Regions from separate parts of the Shewanella sp. JNE2 genome, predicted to be linked through region 1. Evidence: predicted binding sites of a transcription regulator. Region 1 holds the regulator's gene; each other region holds the start of a gene.
The links. The regulator sigma-54, encoded in region 1, starts transcription at its own class of promoters, with help from an activator protein. The targets are predictions, from matches to a motif close to GTTGGCACGNNNNTNGNNT.
Positions count from the first base shown of each region.

Region 1 (7,985 bases):
CCGAGCTTATTACAGATGGTAATCTGACGTTCAAGCTTTGGCATGATCTAGCTCTCGATGGCGTACATTGACCTTATGTTTACCATTACTAAATCGCTTCGCTAATTGTTCTGCCACATAAACCGATCTGTGCTGTCCACCTGTGCAACCAATCGCAATGGTTAAATAACTGCGATTATTACGCTCAAGGTGTGGTAACCAGGTTTCTAGTAAGTTTTCTATCTGCCAAATGAACTTGTTTACCAGGGGCTGGCGATTCAAAAACTCAGCCACAGGTTCATCTAGGCCTGTCAGTGGACGCAATGCTAACTCCCAATGGGGGTTAGGTAAAAAGCGCACATCGAACATAAAGTCGGCTTCTGTAGGCATGCCATTTTTAAAGCCAAAGGACTCAAAGTAGATGACTAATTCTTTATCAACGCTACCAAGAAGAATTTGTCTGACTTGATCGCTTAAATCATAGATATTTAAATTTGAAGTATCTATGTAGTGATCTACCAGTTTGGACATAGGTTCGAGCAGTTTGCCTTCAAGTTTAATGGCTTCTTGTAGGGATACTCGACTTTTAGATAACGGGTGCAGGCGGCGCGTTTCACTGTAGCGTTTAAGTAACACTTTATCGCTTGAATTGAGGAAGAAGCTGGTAATCTCCGTCCCTGCTGGCAGGTTAGAAAGCTGCTGAACCAGCACTTTATCTTGCTCTGGCATATTACGAACATCGACACTAATGGCGACAAGATCGTTACTGCCTTTGAGTTGCTCAAGCAAACTGCCTATTAGTGGCAAGGGAAGGTTATCGACACAGTAATAGCCGAGATCTTCAAGCACCCTAAGTGCGACAGATTTGCCTGAGCCAGAGCGGCCTGACACTATGACCAGTTTCATCCAGTGATTACCTGATAGAGTTCCGTTTCATCATGCGTCTTACGCAGTTGTTTTAATATTTGTTTATCACTTAGCTTTTCTGCCATGCACGACAACGTGCTTAGGTGCTGTTGGCATTGATCCGCCGGCACAAGCAGTGCAAACAAAATATCAACAGGTTGCTTATCGATAGCGTCAAAAGCTATCGGTTCCTCACATTTTACGAGTATTGCAATGGGTTGTGTAATATCGGTTAATCGACCATGTGGAATGGCGATACCGTTACCTATACCTGTGCTCCCCATCTTTTCGCGCGCCACAAGGCTTTCGAAGATCTCTTGAGATGAGAGGGTGGGGTACTGGGCAGCGGCTAAGTCACTGATGAGTTCCAGTACCTTTTTTTTACTGCCCGGAGTGGCGCAGGTAGTGCACTCCGGCCTCAGTATGGTACAAAGTTCCATTATTAGTGTTTTGTTAACTTCTCTTTGTGTTTAATAACCTGACGATCAAGTTTATCGATCAGGACGTCTATGGCAGCATACATGTCAGTATGCTCTGAAGTTGCAAAAACTTCACCACCGGTGAGGTTGATTCGCGCTTCGGCAATCTGTTGCATTTTCTCAACATTGAGCACAACGTGCACATTATGGATCTGTTCGAAATGGCGTTCAAGTTTTGAAAATTTTTCCTCTACATATGCCCGTAACGATTCAGTAATCTCGATATGGTGTCCAATGAGCTTTATTTGCATAGAAACGTCCTCCGATATCCATAGTAGGCTATAAACTTTTACGCTGATTGGAAGGGGGAATAAGCATTGCTTCTCGATACTTCGCAATGGTTCTGCGCGCAACATTTATTCCCTGTTCTGCCAGAAGTTGTGCCATCTTGCTGTCGCTTAATGGTTTTTTCTGGTTTTCCGCGGCAACCAGTTTTTTAATAAAGGCTCTGATTGCTGTGGATGAGCACTCACCGCCATCGTCAGTCCCGACATGGCTTGAGAAGAAGTATTTTAGTTCAAAAAGTCCCTTAGGGGTATGTATGTATTTTTGAGTTGTGACCCGTGAGATGGTGGACTCATGCATTTCAACCGCTTCGGCTATATCGTTAAGTACCATAGGTTTCATAGCTTCTTCACCGTACTCAAAGAAGCCTTGTTGGTATTGAACGATACAATTGGCCACTTTGAGTAAGGTGTCGTTACGACTTTCTAAGCTCTTGATAAACCATTTGGCTTCCTGCAGATGGCCACGAATAAATTGGCTGTCTGCTTGGCTTTTTGTGCTGCGAGCCATGGCGGCATATTGCTGGTTTACATTGATTTTGGGCATGCAATCTGGGTTGAGTTCTACCACCCAACGGCCATTTTTCTTCGATACCGACACATCTGGGATCACATATTCTTCATCCATCGGTGTGATCAACAAACCTGGGCGAGGGTTCAGCGTTTGTATCAGTGCGATACCATCCCGAAGTTCATCTTCTTTCAGTTTGGTTTTACGCATTAACAGCCTAAAATCGCGAGCAGCGATCAGATCTAAATGATCTTTGATCAACATGCGGGCATTTTCGAGATGTGGTGTGTCCGGCGAAAAATGGGATAGCTGGATCAGTAAACATTCGCTGAGATCTCTTGCTGCAACACCAACAGGATCAAAGTGTTGGATACGTTTAAGTACAGCTTCGACTTCGTCTAACTCAATCTCATGATTTCCCATCGCTTCGAGAATATCTTCAGTACTTTGGGTGAGATAGCCCTGATCATCAATGGCATCAATAATGGCAGTGGCAATGGCAAGATCGGTTTCAGAGAAGGGGGTGAGGTTTTTTTGCCATTCTAAATGTTCATGCAGGCCCTCGCTGGTTTCCCCCTGAAAGGGCATATCGTCTTCTCTACTGCCACCCGAACCTGAGTTGGGTGAGGCGGTAAATACTTCATCCCAAGTGGTATCCATGGGCAGTTCATCTGGCATAGATTCTTTGGTCAAGGATTCTGCGGTATCAACAGTGGAGCTATCTTGTTCGGGGGGCAGTGGGCTTGATTCGCTGAAATCGGTGTCTGATAAATTCTGGTTGCGTTCTGTAGGTGCGTCAAATTGCTCATCTTCCAGCTCAAGAAGAGGATTAGAGTCTAAGGCTTGCTGGATCTCTTGTTGTAATTCCAATGACGAGAGCTGCAACAGACGAATCGCCTGTTGTAACTGTGGCGTCATGGTTAACTGTTGGCCCAGTTTGAGCTGGAGTGACGCTTTCATGTTACCGCTGATCCCTACGTTATTATTTTTGAATGAGGCCGCTTGTTATCAGTGAGTGGAGTCTAGTCGCGATAATTTTAGGCTATAGACTCCGCTGGAGTAACTATAGCCTGAATTGTTCACCTAAGTACACAGCCCTAACTTGCTGATTGTCTAAGATCTCTGCAGGAGTTCCCTCGGCAATCAGGTTTCCATGACTTACTATGTAGGCATGTTCACATACGTCTAATGTTTCTCGGACATTGTGGTCTGTGATAAGTACGCCTAAGCCACGACTCTTAAGTTGTTCGATAATTTTTTTGATATCGATGACGGAAATCGGATCAACGCCCGCAAAAGGCTCGTCGAGTAGAATAAACTTTGGATTGGCCGCGAGGGCGCGGGCAATTTCAACTCGGCGACGTTCACCCCCCGAAAGGGACATACCTTGGCTATCGCGAATATGGGTAATATGGAACTCTTCGAGTAGGTGTTCCAGTTCTTCTTCGCGTTCTTCGTCTTTTAGCTCTTTACGGGTTTGTAATACCGCCATGATATTGTCGTGAACGGTCAGCTTACGGAAGATACTGGCTTCTTGTGGTAAGTAACCAATTCCTTTGCGGGCGCGAAGATGCATAGGGTCTGCAGTTAAATCATCATTGTCGATAAAAATATGGCCTTTATCGCTTTTTACTAACCCAACCACCATGTAAAAGGTCGTGGTTTTACCTGCACCATTTGGGCCGAGTAAGCCAACAATTTGGCCGGTTTTGACTGTCAGACTGACGTCTTTAACAACTTGGCGGTTTTTGTAGCTCTTCGCGAGATTTTGTGCTCTTAGGGTGATTTGGGTCATTGAGAATCCTGCTCTTTCACAGGTTTATCTGCGGGTGTTTGGGTTTTGAGATCATCCTGATAGTTTTCAGGTTGGATGATAGTGATCACGCGATCATCACCACTCCCTGTGCTTTCTGCGATCAGTTTTTGTTGAATGATGTTGTAACGAATGAGGTTACCTGTCACTTGACTGCCCGCTTGATCGAGGGAGGCCGAACCTGTCAGTGTTAATGTTCTTGTCGCCATTTCATAGCGAATTTCTTTAGCACTGGCGGAAGCAGGGCGACCATCATCTAATATTTGGGTGTAAGTCGCGGGGTTGCCCGTTGCAACTAAGATTTTGCTGGTTTCACCATCGGCAGAAAAGGCGCGAAGCTGGGCCGCTTGGATTTTGATTGAACCCTGTGTGACTTCTACTGGGCCAAAGAAGATGATTTGGTTGTTTTTGATATCTGCGGTTTGGCTAACGGCTTTAATTTTAACTTCTTGCTGCAGATCTGCGACTTTTGCATAAACGCTCATGCTCATTATCAGCATTAAGCTGGCAAGTAATATCTTATTTTGCTTCATAGGTTCCTACTACCTGACTGGTCAATTGGACTTCCTGCGCGTTCAGGTCCGCATAAAGGCCTTGCCCTTGGATATTAAAATCTTTCCCTGTGACGTAAATGATACGGTCAGAGGTCATTATCATAGTGTTTAGATCAAGTTCTAAAAAACTAGTCGATAAGGTTTGTATCGGCTCTTCAGGGCTAATGGCATCGATAATAACATTATTTTCTAATACAACCTTGCCTGTTTCTTTGTTGAGTTGTCCTTGATCCGCTCTGATCTGCCATTGTGCTTTGCCTTGGTCAGGATAAACAAGATATACAGGTTGAGTGAAATAGGTTTGGCTTTTTAGTTCATAGTGTTCCATGTGCTTGGCGGTGACACGGCTATTCACTTGACCTTGTTCATTAAATTCAATGCTACGCAGATCTTCAATAATGTAATCGGGACTATCTTGGTTATTCAAGCTGCTGTCTGTTTCGTTACCCCGCTTTTGTTGTACTTGCCAGTAGAGAATGAGGGCAGTACCAAAAAAGGCAATGATAGCGAGGGTCACACGACTCATATACTCATCCCGTGGGCCGAAGTGAACTTATTTTGGCTTAACAGCAGTAAATCGGTTAATTCCCGTAGCGCGCCATGTCCGCCGTTGAGGTTGGTGACAAAGTGTGCCTGTTGGCGGACATAGGGATGACCATCGGCGACACATACTGCTAAACCTACCGCGCTCATCACCGGAAGATCGACAATATCATCCCCGATGTAAGCCACTTCTTCTGGGATGACATTATAGTGTGATAGTAGGGCTTGATAAGGCTCGAATTTATTATCAACACCTTGATAAATATCTGTAATGCCTAGGGCAGTCATACGATTGGCAACAATCTTAGATTGGCGACCTGTAATAACTGCCATGTTAAAACCGCTGGTCAGTAGCGAGCGAACACCATAACCATCACGGGTATGAAATGCCTTAAGTTCTTCACCTGCATTACTTAAATAAATGCGCCCGTCAGAAAATACGCCATCAACATCACAGATAAGCAGTTTTATTTTTTGTGCTCTTTGCCAAACATCATCGCTGATAGGGCCGTAAAATCCTTGCTGTGGCATTAAATAACTCCTGCTTTAACCAAATCGAGCATATTAAGTGCTCCGATAGGATGGTGATCTTTGTTTATCACGATTAAACCATTAATATTTTTACTATCCATAACTTGTAGTGCTTGAGCCGCAAGTGCGCTATCGGTAATTGTGATGCAATTGCGAGTCATCACATCGGCAATTGGCGTTGTACGTAGATTCACTTCTGCATCAATCACCCGACGTAAATCGCCATCGGTGAAAATGCCCACTAATTTATGCTGCTCATCAATAACCGCCGTCATACCTAAGCCTTTTTTGGATATTTCATAGAGGGCTTCGGTGATACAAATATCGTGATTGACAAGTGGTAACTCGTTACCGCTGTGCATAACATCGCGGACTCTTAGTAGCAATTTTCGGCCCAGTGCGCCACCTGGATGCGACATGGCAAAATCTTCGCGAGTAAAGCCTTTGGCTTGTAGTAGCGCAATAGCGATTGCATCACCCATCACGAGGGTTGCCGTTGTGCTGGAGGTGGGTGCAAGCCCAAGCGGGCAGGCCTCTTCTGGCACTTCTATACATAAATGGATTTTGGCCAGACGCGCCATCGTTGAATCGGGTTTACCTGTCATCGCAATCACGGGGATAGCTTTTCGTTGAATGACGGGCATTAAGGCCAAGATTTCACTGGATTCTCCCGAGTTTGATATTGCGAGAATAATATCATTGTCTGAGAGCACACCAAGGTCCCCGTGGCTCGCTTCTCCGGGATGCACAAAAAATGCCGGAGTACCAGTGCTTGCCAGTGTCGCTGAAATCTTATTGCCGATATGGCCTGATTTACCCATTCCCATAACAATAACTTTGCCAGAGCAGTTAAGGATTAACTCGCAAGCCTGTACAAATTCAATAGAATCAACATATTGATAAAGATTATCGAGGGCTAACTTTTCAATGTCGATAACTTTGCTGCCCCATTGGCGCAATTGTGATTGGTCTACCATGTCTATCTCTCTTCTTGCATTGTCTTTGTCGCCCCATGGATGGGATTGGAATAGCACAATTTGGTACGCGATAAAGATGATAAATAAAAGGGCATCCTGCCAAGGTTATGTCGTTTTCTATGCTACTTTGTCATGGCCTTTATTTTTAGATTCGGTTTTGCGCCACGTTTGTCAATATTGCTCATTTTGCCTGTATGACGGCCATTTACCGCCCACCAAGGGTAAATCACTAGGCTAATGAAGCAGAATAGCGTGTTTAGTGCTTGAATGTCTTGAGCAATATCATCGTCTTTATCGTTTATTTTAATGGTTTTATGTGAGAGGGCAGCACGCTTGCTCGCTATCTCTTTTAAATATGAGCAGTTAAGCTAGGGTTGTTTAACCGTCATTCTAACCTTGTGCAGTTATGATTTAGCAATCAATCAAAATAATTCGATCATTTAATTAACTCACCACCAAACTCTGTGTAACAGTTTTCGCTGGAAATAAAAACTTAGCGCGCATTTTCGCTGGAAATAGGGCAAATTGAAAGTATCGCGGGGCGATAGTGTCGATTCTGTTGTAGGTTAAAGCGCAATTACGTACAATTTACGGCTCTTCGATTGGTCTGTCTAAAACTCAGATCACCTCTTTTTCAAATATCGGAATCAAGCATGACTCAAGAACAAACGCCGCTGGTTGAGATCCGTCATTTGGGGTTTAGCCGCGGACAGCGTGTCATATATGAAGATATTAGCTTGTCTATTCCTCGGGGCAAAGTGACTGCCATCATGGGGCCAAGCGGGATTGGTAAAACCACACTCTTAAAGTTAATCGGCGGACAATTAACACCTACGCAGGGACAAGTGTTATTTGATGGGTATGATATCCATGCAGTGAGTCGAAATGAATTATTTGCTTTACGTAAACGCATGAGCATGTTGTTCCAAAGTGGTGCTTTATTCACGGATATAAATGTGTTCGATAATGTCGCCTTTGCACTGCGTGAGCACTCGGGATTACCTGAAGAGATTATTCGCACTATCGTGTTGATGAAACTTGAAGCCGTAGGTTTGCGTGGTGCGGCCCAGATGATGCCAAGCGAATTATCCGGCGGTATGCAGCGCCGTGCTGCATTGGCGCGCGCGATTGCCCTTGAGCCTGAAATGGTGATGTATGATGAACCCTTTGCGGGACAAGACCCTATCTCTATGGGGGTGTTAGTCAAGCTGATTCGCGAGTTATCGGATGCGTTGAACTTAACTTCAATTGTCGTATCCCATGATGTGGATGAAGTGCTTGGCATTGCCGATTACGTGTATGTGGTGGCCGATAAAAAAGTGATCGCCCATGGCACGCCAGAGGAATTAAAGTATGCCGATAATCCGCAGTTGAAACAGTTTATTCAAGGAGCGCCAGACGGTCCTGT
Region 1 covers NZ_CP096169.1:724,356-732,340, forward strand. The annotation lists gene MZ182_RS03255 (HPr family phosphocarrier protein) at 1-44, opposite strand, end outside; gene rapZ (RNase adapter RapZ) at 31-885, opposite strand; gene ptsN (PTS IIA-like nitrogen regulatory protein PtsN) at 882-1,325, opposite strand; gene hpf (ribosome hibernation promoting factor) at 1,328-1,615, opposite strand; gene MZ182_RS03275 (RNA polymerase factor sigma-54) at 1,644-3,119, opposite strand; gene lptB (LPS export ABC transporter ATP-binding protein) at 3,223-3,954, opposite strand; gene lptA (lipopolysaccharide transport periplasmic protein LptA) at 3,951-4,505, opposite strand; gene lptC (LPS export ABC transporter periplasmic protein LptC) at 4,492-5,052, opposite strand; gene kdsC (3-deoxy-manno-octulosonate-8-phosphatase KdsC) at 5,049-5,600, opposite strand; gene MZ182_RS03300 (KpsF/GutQ family sugar-phosphate isomerase) at 5,600-6,577, opposite strand; gene mlaF (phospholipid ABC transporter ATP-binding protein MlaF) at 7,231-7,985, shown strand, end outside.

Region 2 (7,985 bases), 1.5 Mb from region 1:
ACGTTTATATCGACTAACAACATTAGAAATTCCTCTCCACCGAGGCGAAATAAATAATCTCCACCTCGACCTGTATTACTCAGTAATGCCGCCAGATGTTGCAATACAAGGTCACCGCCTTCATGTCCATAGGAATCATTTACGGTTTTAAAATGGTCAATATCAATAGCAAGTATCGCAAATTGACTTTTATTACGCCGACTATAGCTGACTTCTTTCGTCATCACTGCGGGGAGAAATTTTCTGTTTAACAACCGCGTAAGAACATCACGACCAGATTCAACCTCTCGATTTTGCTCAAATAAAAGATCAAGATAGTAACGGATAGATTTAGATTGCTCGCGCAATTCACGAAGGCATTGGAGCTTTTTGGTATCGGCTTGTAAGGAGGGTAATGCTAAAAGAGGTAGCAACACATTATCAATATGGTTAATACCGTCATTAATCAGTGTTATCTCCTCCGCGCCCGCAAAAGCGTGCTCTGCTTTATGGCGAAACCATAAACCAAACTCAGAAGAATATAATGGCTGAAGTAGCGCTGCATCAACACCACTTGCGCAATCAAACATGACTTTGTTTTCCCAATCTAGGAACGCGGCACGTTGTTTATCTTTTTCATGGGCAATGTTTTGTGCAATAGCATGTAAGCGATAGGCTTCCTCTGAGCGGGAATTTCGCTCATGTGAGTTAGAATACGCTTGGCTCATTATCTCCATTGCCAAATCAATCAAGATACTTGCATGGGATGCAAGTGCGTGACTGGTTAACTGGGTGATTCTTGTTTTTAGGTAGCGAGCGCCATTGAGTACTAAGTGTACTGGTACACCAATTCGGGCGTGAATTTCACCAATTTTTATCTGTTGTGCAACGAGTGCTTGAATATGCTCGGTCGTCTGACTTTGAAACATATCCGTCAACCATTGTTGCATTGATGCTTTTAAGCGTTTTTGTACTAAATCATTAGACAAGAATTCAGATGCTGAACTGTCTTGCATCATCGCTTGATAAAAAGTATCGCTAAGGGCATGTTGATTTTGATGAATAAGGTGCTCTAGTTGCCCTGCATCAGATCTGGAGAGGTTGTTGACTAAGGCAAGCCATTCAGCAGTATATTTTTCGGTGCCGATAGTTGGCATGAGCATAATCCTTACTTCACTTGTTCTTGCGGTGTTGTATTTAAAGGTAGAGGGTTATTGCTGAAATTGCGCCTTTGCAGCTTCCACTTTGGCGAAGTCTAAACCGAGCTCCAGTACCGCCTCTTTGATCAACGCAGGCTTTTGCATTACCAGCGCCATAAGCTGCTGTAATTTTTCAGGTGGGATCCCCAACTGACCAATCGTTGCCATGGCAGCAAACGGATTTTCTGTTAAGGTTTGGAATAGCGCATTAATTTTGGCGTCGCTGATATTGTGCTCTTTTAAAATGGCAATAATGGGATTCATTGTATTACCTTGCTGATGTCAATACGAAATAGGCTCTGATGTTATCACAAACTGCTTGGTGAGTGTGAAGGGAGGGCGAGGGGATAACATACAGTAAATATAGATGAAGGAAAGTGACCTATAAAATTCTGCAAATTATCCCATGTTAATAAATGGTCCAGTAGGTTATTTAATCAGCTTTAATAGTGCCTTAAAGCGTTCACCTTGGGCTTGGTGTTGTAACTCAAATAGCAATGATTCCACATTGGTGAGTAGCGCGCCTTTATTCGTCATCATTTGTATACCGAGTTGCTTGTTAGTCTCACTTCGTGATGAGACAGCATCTGCGACTAAGTGCACCAAATATTGGTTCGCTAGTAAATCACAGCAGGTTTGATAAACACACACATGGGTTTCTATCCCTGCCAAGATGATTTGTTTACGTTCAGTTTGAATTAACGCTTGCTTAAATTCATCACAGCGCCAACCGCTAAAATGTGCTTTGGCGATAGGCATGTTGGTTTTTTCAAGCAATGTTTGTAATTCTGGGCTAGTTGCGCCGAGTTTATCTGGGAGTTGCTCTAGCCATAAAATGGGGATTTCAAACAACTGCGCGCCTTGAATTAAGGTTTGGAGTTGCTGGTGGAGTTGTTCACTACCTTGCATAATCTGAGCGAGTTTTCCCTGCACATCCACGATGACAAGCACACATTCTTCGGGTTTTAACATTGTGCTTTCCTTTTGCATTTTAGTTTATGACGGCGTTTTTTTCATATCACGCTGTATCAGTAAACCCTAATTCCCCACGGTTACCAATAGGCATAAGGTCGAATAGTTCTGCACTTAAACAGATCACTAAAAGAGTGCGTTGCTAAGTGTTATGCACAAATGTGGTGCATTTTTAAGCGCAACATAAGGTCTGTTTGTATTAAATATATTATAAATCAATATATTAAATTATTGGCCTGATGATTGAATTACCTTTGATACAAGTTAATAACAATCGTGTTTTTTGGAGGTCAGGATGAAACTAGTCAGCGCTATCATCAAGCCATTTAAGTTGGATGATGTTCGTGAAGCTATCGCCGCAATTGGTATTGAAGGTATGACGGTGACCGAAGTTAAAGGTTTTGGCCGTCAGAAAGGGCACACAGAGTTGTACCGTGGTGCTGAATATCAAGTAGATTTTTTGCCGAAAGTAAAATTAGAAATTGCCACAAAGGCTGAAAATCTCGACATGCTGATAGAGGCTATTACCACAGCAGCTCATACGGGAAAAATTGGCGACGGTAAAATTTTCGTCGTTGACTTAGAACATGCTATCCGTATCCGTACGGGTGAACTCGACTCTGAAGCGCTATAAGGGGCTGATAATGGAAGAATTAACAAAATTAGGCGTTACAGTCACAGAACTACGCTTTGCACTTGATACCTTTTATTTTTTAATCTCAGGTGCTTTGGTCATGTGGATGGCTGCGGGGTTTGCCATGCTAGAAGCGGGCTTAGTACGCTCAAAAAATACTACTGAAATTTTAACTAAAAACGTGGTTCTTTATGCAATTGCCTGTGTGATGTACCTCTTAGTCGGCTACAACATTATGTATGTCGATAATACCGAGGGCGGTTGGATACCCTCCATCGGCACTTTAATCGGTTCACAATCTGCTGATGCGAGCCATGCGTTAGAGTCTGACTTCTTCTTCCAAGTGGTGTTTGTGGCAACGGCGATGTCAATCGTTTCAGGTGCAGTGGCTGAACGCATGAAGTTATGGGCGTTTCTTTGTTTCGCCATCGTCATGACTGGGGTGATTTATCCTATTGAAGGGTATTGGACATGGGGCCAAGGGTTTATTGCCAAATTAGGTTTTGTTGACTTTGCTGGTAGCGGTATCGTGCACATGACAGGCGCTGCGGCGGCGATTGCAGGGGTGTTATTACTCGGTGCTCGTAAAGGTAAATACGGCCCTAACGGTCAAGTCAATCCCATTCCTGGTTCTAACTTACCCATGGCAACCTTAGGTATGTTTATTCTGTGGATGGGGTGGTTTGGGTTTAATGGTGGCTCTCAACTTATGGTGTCTGATGCTGAAAACGCAAGTTCAGTGGCAAAAGTGTTTATGAATACCAATACTGCCGCGGCCTTTGGCGCTATTTCTGCCCTTATTGTATGTAAAATGATTTGGGGGAAAGCAGACTTAACAATGATTTTAAACGGTATTCTAGCGGGTTTAGTCGCAATCACTGCCGATCCTTTATCTCCTTCATTTTTAATGGCGGGCGTCATTGGCTTGGTTGCTGGTGGTGTAGTGGTGTTCTCCATTGTCGGATTAGATCGCGTTAAGATTGATGATCCTGTCGGGGCTATTTCAGTTCATGGTGTGGCAGGTTTTCTTGGTCTGATGTGCGTACCTTTATCGAATGCTGATGCAACCATTACGGCACAGCTAACTGGTGCTGCGATTATCTTTGCTTGGGTATTTTGTTCCTCATTTGTCGTATGGTCTATTATCAAAATGACTATGGGTATTCGAGTTTCTGAGGAGGAAGAATATAACGGTATGGATGCTTCCGATTGCGGTATCGACGCTTATCCTGAGTTTGTGACAGTAAAAAATGCCAGCTAAAAACTCACTGATATGACTTGATGCCATAACAAGATCAGGGGATAGTAAAGCAGAGCTTAGTGCTCTGCTTTTTTATGGGGTTATTTCAGTGGCTCTTGCGCTCTAGCATGTAGAATTGAAGAAAAGCATCTTGTTGCAAATTAAGGAGTGACCGATGAACTTGATTGCAAATACTGTGCGGCGTTCTGGCTTACTAAGTCTTATCGCCATTAATATATTGTTGGCTATGCCTGTAGTGGCTGGGGAAGTGGTTGTTACCCGTTCGAGTGAGCCTTTCGACGCTTTTGCTGTCCGCGATCAAGTGCTTAAAGATTTTGAATGGCAAGAATCGCTTCGTCGACAGGAGCAGATCCAAATCTTAGAGGCTTTGCCCATTGGTTGTGTTGCTGTGATAAAGCCCTATCGCCATTTCTCCTGTGGTGAGAGCGCGTATCGACCCTATCATTATCAGCAAAGGGAATTATATATAAAAGTTGATCCCCCTAGAGGATAAGGGTTTTAACTTCACCATGCTAAAAATGGTTATCTTTCACAATGAATTAGGGGAGTATTCTTATTTAGGGCTTGAGCCGAATTCATTTTTTGTAACTATTTTATAACGTTTTTTCTGCCATTTGTTATAAGCTCAAATAAGCGCTAATGGTGTGGGAGGACGTATGTCGAAACTATTCCGAGCTGTCTATTTAACTGCTTTTTTAGGCGTTGCACTTGTCCAATTATGTGCCTGTACGACTGTGACTACGCCTAAGACGGATGAGGTAGAGTCTTTGTTTGCAGACTTACTCTTTACCCCTGTGACTGACATTCCCTCAATTAAGGATATTTTCTATTTACCCCCTGAAGTCGTCAGTGATATTAAACGTACCTATGATAGAAATGCTTTATCTTTAAATAGTGCTATTGCTGCAAACGAATGGTTAGTAAGGTACATCAGTGCAAATCAAACTGGGGCTGAGAGCAATTTTCGTTATCAAGATAACTTGACGCAAGTGGCATATGAAACTTATCTCCAAAGGGCCGGTAATTGTATGTCACTTGTTGTCATGACCTCTGCCTTAGCGGATATTTTGAATATTGAAACCGAATTTCAAGATATCGCCATTGAGCCTATGTGGGATAAGCAGGGGGATTTCTATTTAATTAATGGTCACGTTAATTTACGTTTGTTGCCCTCTGGTACTAGGCATACGGTTTATATGTCATCCCATGCCATTCTCGTTGATTTTATGCCGGAGCGTGCCCTACGAGGCTATGCCAAGACACAAATCAGTCGGCAAACATTGATCACTATGTTTTACAATAACATGGCTGCGGAATCTCTAGTCAATGGTAACTTAGATCGTGCCTATGCCTTGGTAAAAGCAGGTGTAAAGGCGGGGCAGTTTATTCCGGCGCTCAATACCTTAGCCGTTATTTATCGCCATAAAGGGGATGAGAAGCGTGCAGAGCAGGTATATCGGTACGCGTTAAGGTTCGATGCGCAAAATATGACAACACTCTATAATCTAGCGGTGATTTTAGGGGATCAAGGTCGATTAGATGAATGGGCTAAGATCCATAAAGTGCTCGAACTTTCCCGTATCCGTAATCCCTATTATTACTATGATATGGCACAACAAGCATTTGATGAAAAACAATATAACCAAGCATTGAGCTGGTATCAAAGGGCGCTTGAGCGGGCCGATTATCGCCATGAGTTTTTCTTCGGTATCTCGCAAACCTATTGGGCTTTAGGGGATAAAAAACGTGCTCAGCTCAATATGGAAAGAGCCATGGTACTCAGCCGTAGTGCTACTGAAAGATATCGTTATCAAGCTAAACTTGAAGCAATGAAACATCATTAACGGCCGACCTAAATAGCTGCGGAGGATAGTTGATACCTAAGCCCATCTCAAATGCAGATCCACGGCTGTATTCGATTTTACTAAGAATGACTGTGATTTCTGCTGCATATTTGAATTTATAGTTTTTAAAAATATATTAAAACAATAAGTTATATTTGATTTTTTGAAATAGAAACAACTTGGTTGCATTAGCGCTTCAGACTGGATAAATTGAACTCAGTATTGCCGTTGAGATCCCGTATTGCAGCGATAGAAATAGCCTAAGACACCAGAGTTGGAGCAGTAAATTATGCATTACCAAAACGATGACGTTCGCATTAAAGAAATCAAAGAATTACTTCCTCCCATTGCGATTCTTGAACGATTTCCTGCTTCCGAAAAAGCCTCTGCCACTGTATTTAATGCCCGTCAAAGTATTCACCATATTTTAGCGAAAAATGATGATCGCCTTTTAGTGGTAATCGGCCCTTGCTCTATCCATGATCCTAAAGCCGCATTGGAATATGGTCAGCGTCTTGTTTCTCTGCGCGAGCATTATAAAGATCAACTTGAGATTGTGATGCGAGTGTATTTTGAAAAGCCAAGAACGACTGTGGGTTGGAAGGGGTTGATCAACGATCCTTATATGGATAACAGTTTTAAACTGAATGATGGACTGCGTACCGCCCGAAAATTATTAGTGGATTTAAATGATAGTGGTATGCCAACGGCGGGAGAGTTCCTTGATATGATCACGCCACAATATATGGCCGACTTAATGTGTTGGGGAGCCATTGGTGCGCGTACAACTGAGTCACAGGTACATCGAGAGTTGGCATCGGGGCTTTCGTGTCCTGTCGGGTTTAAAAATGGCACTGATGGTACGATTAAAGTCGCTATTGATGCGATTGGTGCTGCAAATGCACCACACCATTTTCTTTCTGTCACCAAGTTTGGTCATTCTGCGATTGTGTCAACTAAGGGGAATCCCGATTGCCATATTATTTTGCGTGGTGGACGCGAACCTAACTACAGTGCGCCCCATGTCGCACAGATAAGTGAGCAGCTACAAAAAGCCAAATTACCCGATAATGTGATGATCGACTTTAGTCATGCTAATAGTAGTAAACAGTATCAGCGCCAAATGGTAGTCGCTCAAGATGTGGCTGACCAAGTTGCCGCAGGCAATAAAGCTATTTTTGGCGTTATGGTCGAGAGTCATTTAGTGGAAGGGCGTCAGGATCTCGTTGATGGGCAAGATTTATGCTACGGCCAAAGCATTACCGATGCCTGTATTGGTTGGGATGACACTGAGCGTTTGTTGGCTGTATTAGCCCAAAGTGTGATTGAGCGTCGCAAGGCCTAAAAGTCGGTCAGTAAGCAAAATAAAGGCGCTTTTCAGCGCCTTTATTTTTATGATTTATTGCTTATTTCGGCTAAATATTCGTTTGCTTTGGCTAAGCTACCAAAGGCGGCAATCAGGTTGTTTCGACCTTTGTCCTGAATTTCTGGATTGCCTGATTCTATCATCATCCACACCCAAGTTTGGATCAGTGGTAATGGCGGGTATTGAACTTTAGCGGAATCCAACATAAAGCTTCCTTTGATCTTGATTTAATTGAGTTATCTTAATATTACCGCCAGATATAAGTCAGTTGCGCTTATACCGTTCTATCTAGCGTCTTGAGATTAGCAAATTTTGTGGCTTTTCATCACCAACCCCAATGGCATTTTGGGTAAATCTTGAAAAATAATCAACACTATAAATCTCACTAATAACGCTTATTTTAGGGGGTTGCATATCGATAAGTTTATTCTTTGTGAGTTAAATGTGTTCATGGGTGCTGTTGATAAATTTTTACATGGTATGTCTCTTATAAGTCGTAGGAATGACATTACGATTAACGAGTCTATCTGCCCCAATTCTGATTGTCTGTCAGATAAATCTGATTGATTTTGTTCAAGCTTTGTCGGTTTGATTTCACCCAATGTTGATATCTGCTGTTACAATTGGCCTAACTCATTTAAGGTTAAGTCATATGCGTCCAACATCATATTTTGAAGGTCCAATAGATAAGCTAAACTGGCATGTCCTCAAGTTACTTTGGCCCTATTTG
Region 2 covers NZ_CP096169.1:3,861,927-3,869,911, reverse strand. The annotation lists gene MZ182_RS17270 (diguanylate cyclase) at 1-1,136, opposite strand, end outside; gene MZ182_RS17265 (DUF2999 family protein) at 1,191-1,442, opposite strand; gene MZ182_RS17260 (hydrolase) at 1,608-2,150, opposite strand; gene MZ182_RS17255 (P-II family nitrogen regulator) at 2,446-2,784, shown strand; gene MZ182_RS17250 (ammonium transporter) at 2,795-4,045, shown strand; gene MZ182_RS17245 (hypothetical protein) at 4,200-4,538, shown strand; gene MZ182_RS17240 (tetratricopeptide repeat protein) at 4,702-5,889, shown strand; gene aroG (3-deoxy-7-phosphoheptulonate synthase AroG) at 6,179-7,234, shown strand; gene MZ182_RS17230 (hypothetical protein) at 7,282-7,461, opposite strand; gene MZ182_RS17225 (ABCB family ABC transporter ATP-binding protein/permease) at 7,908-7,985, shown strand, end outside.
Region 2: a site for sigma-54 is predicted at 2,381-2,399, ahead of MZ182_RS17255 (P-II family nitrogen regulator). Genes of this name have one in related genera too.

Region 3 (7,985 bases), 670 kb from region 1:
CAAATCTGGGCAGGCCCTGCCCTTGGCGCATTTAATGCGTGGGCGAAAGGCAGTTATTTAGATGACTATAAGGCCCGTAATGCGGTGGATTTAGCCAAACATTTAATGGTGGGCGCGGCGTATCAAGCGCGGATTAACCTGCTGTTATCCCAAGGCGCGACCATTCCAGTTAGCCTGCAACGCTGGAAACCGCTAAATCGTTTTTAACCGATTAGCCTCAACGTAACACCTTGTATATAAAGCTGGCATGGGTAACAGTGTCAGCTTTTTTATTGATAAAAAGCACAGTTATTAAGGCTGAAACTTTTACCGAAAGTAAGGTAAAAATTGCTTAATTTGCATTTAAGTAAACTGAAAAAAATCAACTAAAGCTAAATATAAACAAACAAAATCAAAATGTTATCCTTAAAAAATCACATTGGCATTAAGCTCGCATCCTATAAATAACCACTCACCATTACCTTACAAATGACACAAACGGGTCAGATGAAGGATAAAGACTGGGATAGGAGGTTAATATGTTAGGTTGGACATTAATGTTTTTGGTTGTTGCCATTATTGCTGGGCTCTTTGGTTTTACCGGTATTGCAGGAGCCGCTGCTGGTATCGCAAAAATCATTTTCTTCTTATTTATTGTGTTACTGGTGATTTCACTGTTGGTCAATGCCATCAAAGGTAGAGCCCCGCGCCCTTAATTTTTATTGGAGAGGAAATAGATATGAAACCATTTACGCTAATGACAAGTGCAGCACTGGCATTATTACTCGCCCTAGGCCTATCTGCCTGTAGTGATAACAAAGCCGAAGATGCCGGTGAAAAGATCGATGATGCCATTACCGATGTAGGCAACGCTATCGAAGATGCCTGTGAAGAAGTCAAAGAAGGCGTTAAGGCTAAAGATACTAAGTGCTAGGCTAACAAGCTTTATCTGATTTAGGGTAGCAATAGACACATCTACTGCTACCCTTTTGGTTTAAACTCAATCATTTCAACATCTTCATCTCACATTCAACCATTTCAAGTGCAACGAATTTAACCAAAAGCAACGGCATTGGAGAACTTGCATGCTAACGAAGATCCACATCAAATATTTGTACACAGCAGGTGCCATGCTATTCGCCTATTTTGCGGTGGCAGGAACTTCTCCTCTGCTTACGTTCATTTGGGCATGGACGAGCCTGTCACTGTTTTTAGTCGGCTCAGCCTATTGGTTTAATCGCGCCAGTATTTTTAGAAAACGCCAAGATGGCACTATTCCTTGGTATATTCGCTGGGGTTTTATCCCTTTTTTATTGGGTTGCCGACTCTATAACCATTGGGCGAGAAAATGTGATTCAGTGCCATCGATGCAGAGGATAGATGAACATCTGTATCTCGGTTGTCGACTCTTTCCTGCGGATCTGGAAAAGATTAAAGCCAATAAGATCACTGCCATTCTGGATGTCACCGCTGAGTTTGATGGCTTAGATTGGTCACAGTTTGAAGATCATATTGAGTATTTAAATATTCCCATCTTAGATCATAGTGTGCCGACCAGTGCCCAACTCAATCAAGCCGTTAACTGGCTGCACCGCCAAGTGCGCGCCAATAAAAAGGTACTCATCCACTGTGCTATGGGTCGTGGCCGCTCAGTGCTGGTACTCGCCGCTTATTTGGTTTGTAAAGATAAACAACAGCACTTCGTAGAAGTACTGCAACAGATAAAGCAAGTTCGCAAAACCGCAGGCTTAAACAAATGGCAATTACGCGCGCTTGAGCGCATGCTCAGTCAAGGGAAAATTAACATCCACAAAGTAGCATGGATTATCGCCAACCCAGTCTCTGGCGGCGGAAAATGGCGAGAATACAGCGAACAAATCCAAGATGAACTCAAAGCCTATTTTGACCTGACGTTAACTCTCACAACAGCAGACGAAACCGCAAATATCTTCGCTCAACAGGCCCGCAGTGCAGGCGCAGATATCGTTATCGCCTGTGGCGGAGACGGTACGGTAACCGAGGTCGCATCAGAAGTTGTGAATACCGATATCATGTTAGGGATTATTCCTTTAGGAACGACGAACGCCTTAAGTCATGCGCTATTTGGTTTAGGCAGCAAGATAATTCCTATCTCTCAGGCGCTGGATAATATTATTCAAGGACACAACCAAGCTATAGATACCGCACGTTGTAATGATGAGTTAGTGTTGTTACTTGTCGGCATTGGATTTGAGCAAAAAATGATTGAATCAGCAAACCGCGAGCGTAAAAACGCCCTAGGTCAACTGGCCTACCTCGATGGTCTATGGCAAGCGATGAGTATGGCAGAAACCTTAACTATCTCGTTAAGTTTGGACGATGCCGCGCCGATAACGATCCGTACCCACAGCTTAGTAATTGCCAATGCCGCCCCCTTTACCAGTTTGCTAGCACAAGGAAATGGCGAACCCAATATGACCGATGGATTGCTCGATATTACCTGGTTGGATGCGGACGATGACCCCAAAGGCCCCTTGCTTGGCTTAGCCGAATTAGCAATCGCTGGGTGGGTTAAAGAAGGCCATAAAGATCTAAAAGTTCAACAAGCTCGCCTAAGTAAAGTCCACCACGCCCACGCTAAAAAGGTCACCATTAGCAGTCAGCCTAAGTGTAAATATGTGATTGATGGCGAAGTGTTTGAGCCTGCGGATCTTACCATTGAGGTTCAACCCGCATCCCTTAAGGTGTTTGTTCCCTATCAAGAAATAACCGAAGAAACAACCTTGTAATCATCTGTGGCATTAATGCCTTGATGCCTTGATGTCTTGATGCCTCAACGTCAATCACTTCTTCATCTATATTGAAACACACTCATTATTTTGCAGTAGGCTCACCTGACTCGACTTGCTGTTCATACTTACTGAGCTTGTTATAGAGGGTTTTAACGCTAATCCCTAATTGTTCAGCAGTATCGGTTTTATTGCCATTACTGGACTCTAGTGCTTGATAAATGGCAATTTTCTCCAAATCATCTAAACGCATCCCTTGGGGAATAATCACTTCTTCCTCAGCAATTTTGGCGTTATCAATTTCCTGTTCTAGCTGCAAATGACTCGGCAAAATCTCTTGATCCGCCAGAATATAAGCCCGCTCAACGGCATGTTTTAACTCGCGTACATTGCCTGTCCAACGATTAGCAGCAATCATCCGCAGACTTTCCTCTGAGAAAACTTTGCACTGCTTTTCAGCCACATTACGATAAGCCAGAAAATGCTGCGCTAATCCGATAATATCTTCACCACGAACCCTTAATGGTGGAACTCTAATCGGGAATTGAGCCAAGCGAAAATATAAATCCTCTCGAAATAGCCCAGCCTCTATTGCCGCAAGAGGATCACGATTCGTTGCCGCCACAATGCGTACATCTGAGTGGAGTACTTTGTCTCCCCCCACTGGGCGATACTCATTATTTTCTAGCACTCTAAGTAACTTTACTTGATGCTCTATAGGCATTTCCGTTATTTCATCGAGAAATAACGTTCCACCTTCCGCCTGTTCAAAAACCCCTTTATGATCCCGATTTGCACCAGTAAAAGCCCCTTTAACATGTCCAAATAACTCACTATCAACCAATTCGGGACTGAGAGCGCCGCAGTTAATCGCAATAAAAGGCTCATTCACTCTCGGGCTTGCTAAGTGGATAGTATTAGCGACTAACTCTTTACCTACACCACTCTCGCCAATAATTAATACATTACTGTCGGTGACTGATACACGACGAATGGTGCGATACAACTTATGCATAGGCGCCGACGAACCGACAAGTAAACCGTATTGGTCTAACTCGCTTAAAAAGGGGCTTGAACGGCTGGGTGAACTAGCGACTAAATGCTGAGCAAAATCAATTAAAATACTACTTATCAGTGACATATCATATGGCTTGCGAAGATGATAACCTGCATATTGCGCCATAAGCTTATCCAGATTGGGATTGGGCTGACCATTGGAGAGAAAAATAAACTCAATCCCCGACATAGCTGCATTTTTCATTAAATCAAGATAGTCCTCGTGACTAAGACAAGGAAACTCAATAACTGCAACATCAACATGATTGGCTTCAAGCTGGGCAAGCCAAGGTAAGTCATCAATACTACGCAGTTTATTAAAATGTAAGGCACCCTCAAGTTGCACAAGTGCTTGCTCGGCACCTAAATCCTGTAGGTGATAAAAAAGTGTTGGTCGAGCCATGCTAAGTTCACTCCTGTGTATGAAGATCCACTGTATGCCAGCCGTGAAACTTTAACAACATCAATGGTAATAGTTTCCGACATACCAATCGAATAACTGAACTAACTAAAAATATCGCTCTATAAATCAGTCTTTTAATCTACCACTAAAAACGAGAACGGAATATGCATGGTAGCTGAACAAAACTGACATTATTAACTCAAGAATGCCGGACTCAGGCATAAGGAGATGGATTATGAAGTCTAATGTTGTGCAACATCAGACTGATATCAGCGCCGATATCAAGCTTAGCGAGGGGATTATTACACTCTGCCAGAGGGGAGATGAGTTCTACACTCGCGCGATCTCTCTGGTCGATGACTATAACCTGCAACGTATTCTTAGGGTGCAATCCTCTGTCTATAAACGTCTATTAATCAGACTATCCTTACCGCAAGACTATCCAAGTACAGGTAACATCACTAACCAACAAATAAATCCTTATGCTCAAGTTGAAACGCTATTAGAACAACACGTAATCTCTGTGGCCATTGCGGCTCTTATCGAGATCGAGCAACAAGTGCTAACTCAACTAAAGCGGGCAGTAAAACAAGCACATCATCCACATCTCACATGTCAACTTGCCGAAGGCACTGCTTGGTTACAAATCAGTTGCGATGCCATGCAATCCCTTCATAACCCTTAACGCTCTAGTTACTAACCGCACAGTCTTGTGCGGTTTTTCATGTCAATTGCATCGAGGGTCTCTCTGCAATAATTACATTTATTCGGTAAAAAAGACCGATTAATGGCCTCTACAACAAGCCTAAATCAAAGATAAAATCATTATATAAACATATAAATCAATGAGTTAAAAACATTGGCACGATTCACGCTATATCTATCCTTGAGTCAACAACTGAGGATATCATCATGAAAACAGCAACAGTATTAGCAACCTTACTTATCGGTTCAATCAGCTTAAATGTGGCTGCAGCTCAGGATTGGAAAAATGAAGCCAAAGATGCTTGGATTGATGGTAAAGCAGAAACGACCCTGTTACTCAATACTAACCTGAACTCCTTTAACATTATGACCGATGTAAAAGATGGTCATGTGACCTTAACCGGACAAGTAGAAAGTCGCGTCGATAAAGCCCTTGCAACGGAGCTTATCAAAAGCCTAGATGGGGTAAAAGATGTCGATAACAAGTTAACCGTAATGAGTAAAGATGATGGTACCAGCGATGTGATGAAAACCTTGACCGACTCCAAAGTCGCCACCGTTGTCAAAACCCGTTTATTATTTTCAACCGATGTTTCTGGCACCCAAATTAACGTCGATGTTGCCGATGGTGTTGTGACTCTCAAAGGGGAAGTCGCAAGCGATGCAGAGCGTCAACTCGCGCTAAAAATTGCTGAAAACACCGACGATGTTAAAAAGGTGGTTGATAAAATCAGCATAGTTAAAAAGGTTTGATAAATCAGCTCCAAAACAGCGCTTTCACAAATGAATAACATCAATCTATATGACTGAATTATCGGTCCAAAAACAAAACCCGCCTAGGCGGGTTTTGTTTTTATTGTTGGCAGCAGACCCTATTCACACTCTGCAAAAATACCCATAACGCATCGCACGCTCTAGTTAATCCCCGTTTCAGTAACTGTCAGTTCTAAGGTTTTAACGATTTCAGGATTTTCTGACATAGGTTGATTAGGTGCCCTATCTCTATAGGTAACGGCGATTTTATAAGGTGACTCAAAGGGATAAACAGGTTCAACATTATCAACCTCAATCCTATCTCCAATCAAAACACTCCCCAAATGCTTCAAACTGGAGTGTTCATAATCGAGATTAAATAATCCAAGATACCAAAACACCCCTGAACCTTGAGTTGTCACAATAAATGGCGCAACAAAGGGCATTGTTTGCGCATTCAAATCCAATTGAATAGGAGCATTACTCTGTGTGTCTGGCTCTAATGCGGGATCAAAATTAAGCGGCGTAATGCGCATATAATCGAGCAATACTCGTCCCTTGACGTCACCGCCTTGGTAGTCGCCAATGGCAAACTCTGTTTGCTTAACTTTAATAAAATGCGTTAATGCCACAGGTTTATGTCCTTCGGGTAAATGTACTTCAAAGGGGTTAGCAGTATTAAGCGTAAACAGTTTCAGCATCACCTCTGATGCATTGGCAACTGGTTTTATCTCACTTGGTACGACAAGATCTGTCTCATTAATGTCAACACGATTAGCTTGTGCCTTCGCATTCTCTAGAGCCATCGCATCATCAAATGGCATCACTCGGCCATCTTCCACGACCATAAACACATCATCATTCGTCATATTAAAACGATAGATGCCCGCGGCAAGTATGCCGAGTACGACGACTGTTGCGGCTATGGTTAACTTTACAAACGTACTCATTATTTCCCCCAGTCACCTTTAAATTTCATTTCAGTTTGCAGCAGTATCACCCCAATTTGTAGACAAAAGCAGTATTACAGATAGCACTGAAAAACAAACCTATGAATGAACTGAAATTGAGTTTATTTTTGTATTAGTCAGCCAAAGTTCAGCAAATATCGCAAAAATTGCGCAACCGCGGGGGGAAATAAATGTCAATTTATAGATAGTCGTGACTTAGCGACTACACTCATTGACGTTATAATCACCGTCATTCACAGCCATCATCGATGGCACATTAACTCGAACAATGTGGTTTTATTTAACCTTTCGCTAAGGATTTTCGCACCAATGACGACAGCCTCGACTAGCCCTTTTACCGTATTGAACCAAACTACTGCTGCTTCATTCAATGAGCAGAAAAATCTGATTAAACGGGTATTTAAAGGTAAACCAGTCCAATGTCCAAGCTGTAAGCAAACGCTAAAAGTGGTATTACCCGAGCAGGTAAAAGCGGAACAAACTGCGGGGATCTTCTGCGCTAAAGGCTGCACTGATATCGAACTCGATATGGAAGCCGTTGCAGGACTGTAATTATCCAACATTAATCGCACAGAGATAAGTGCTGTTAAACACCTTGAGTTGTGGCGAATGACTCAAACAGGTGAGTCACTCGGCTTCGTGCAACATAATATTATCAGGCGCTAAACACTCAGCCATTGATATTCGAGCAAAGGTTCAGCACCCGCTTGCAGGCCACGGCTCAGCGTGACGTTAAATACACTTTTAGCGGGAATACTTCCCACGCCCTTGGGTGTGCCTGTCATCACAATATCGCCCTCATCGAGACTGATAAATGCCTGTAGCTCGGACAATATGGTTTGAGGTTTGTAAATCATTAAATCGATATGCCCCTCTTGGACTAGCTTGTCATTGATACTCAAGGTGAAATGCAGCGGTGCCTCTGCATCATCAATCGCCACAAACGGACTGAATAACGCTGCACCATCAAAGGCTTTTGCTCGCTCCCAAGGCAATCCCTTAGCTTTTAACTTAGTTTGCAAATCACGTTTTGTGAGATCTAAACCCACTGCAACATGACTAAAACGACCATGCAGGAACATAAAGCAAAGTTCAGTTTCATAATGCAGCGTTTCACCCAAATGTTGTGAGTGAAGCTCGGTCGTTATCGCTGAATTAGGTTTTAGGAATACCACCATATCCTCAGGTATTTCATTGCCTAACTCATGGATATGATCCACATAATTCCGCCCAACACAGATAATTTTTGTTGGCACTACGGCCGACTCACCTAACATTACCGTTTTCATTTCTCTCCTTTCACGCCCATTAAACTGAAAACAAAGTGAGCAACTTTACTCCTGTAGAACT
Region 3 covers NZ_CP096169.1:1,395,121-1,403,105, reverse strand. The annotation lists gene pfaD (PfaD family polyunsaturated fatty acid/polyketide biosynthesis protein) at 1-207, shown strand, start outside; gene MZ182_RS06315 (DUF1328 domain-containing protein) at 519-695, shown strand; gene MZ182_RS06310 (hypothetical protein) at 719-913, shown strand; gene MZ182_RS06305 (diacylglycerol kinase family protein) at 1,065-2,747, shown strand; gene MZ182_RS06300 (sigma-54 interaction domain-containing protein) at 2,833-4,206, opposite strand; gene MZ182_RS06295 (hypothetical protein) at 4,442-4,891, shown strand; gene MZ182_RS06290 (BON domain-containing protein) at 5,119-5,664, shown strand; gene MZ182_RS06285 (hypothetical protein) at 5,826-6,614, opposite strand; gene MZ182_RS06280 (hypothetical protein) at 6,945-7,187, shown strand; gene MZ182_RS06275 (fumarylacetoacetate hydrolase family protein) at 7,298-7,924, opposite strand.
Region 3: a site for sigma-54 is predicted at 5,065-5,083, ahead of MZ182_RS06290 (BON domain-containing protein). Genes of this name have one in related genera too.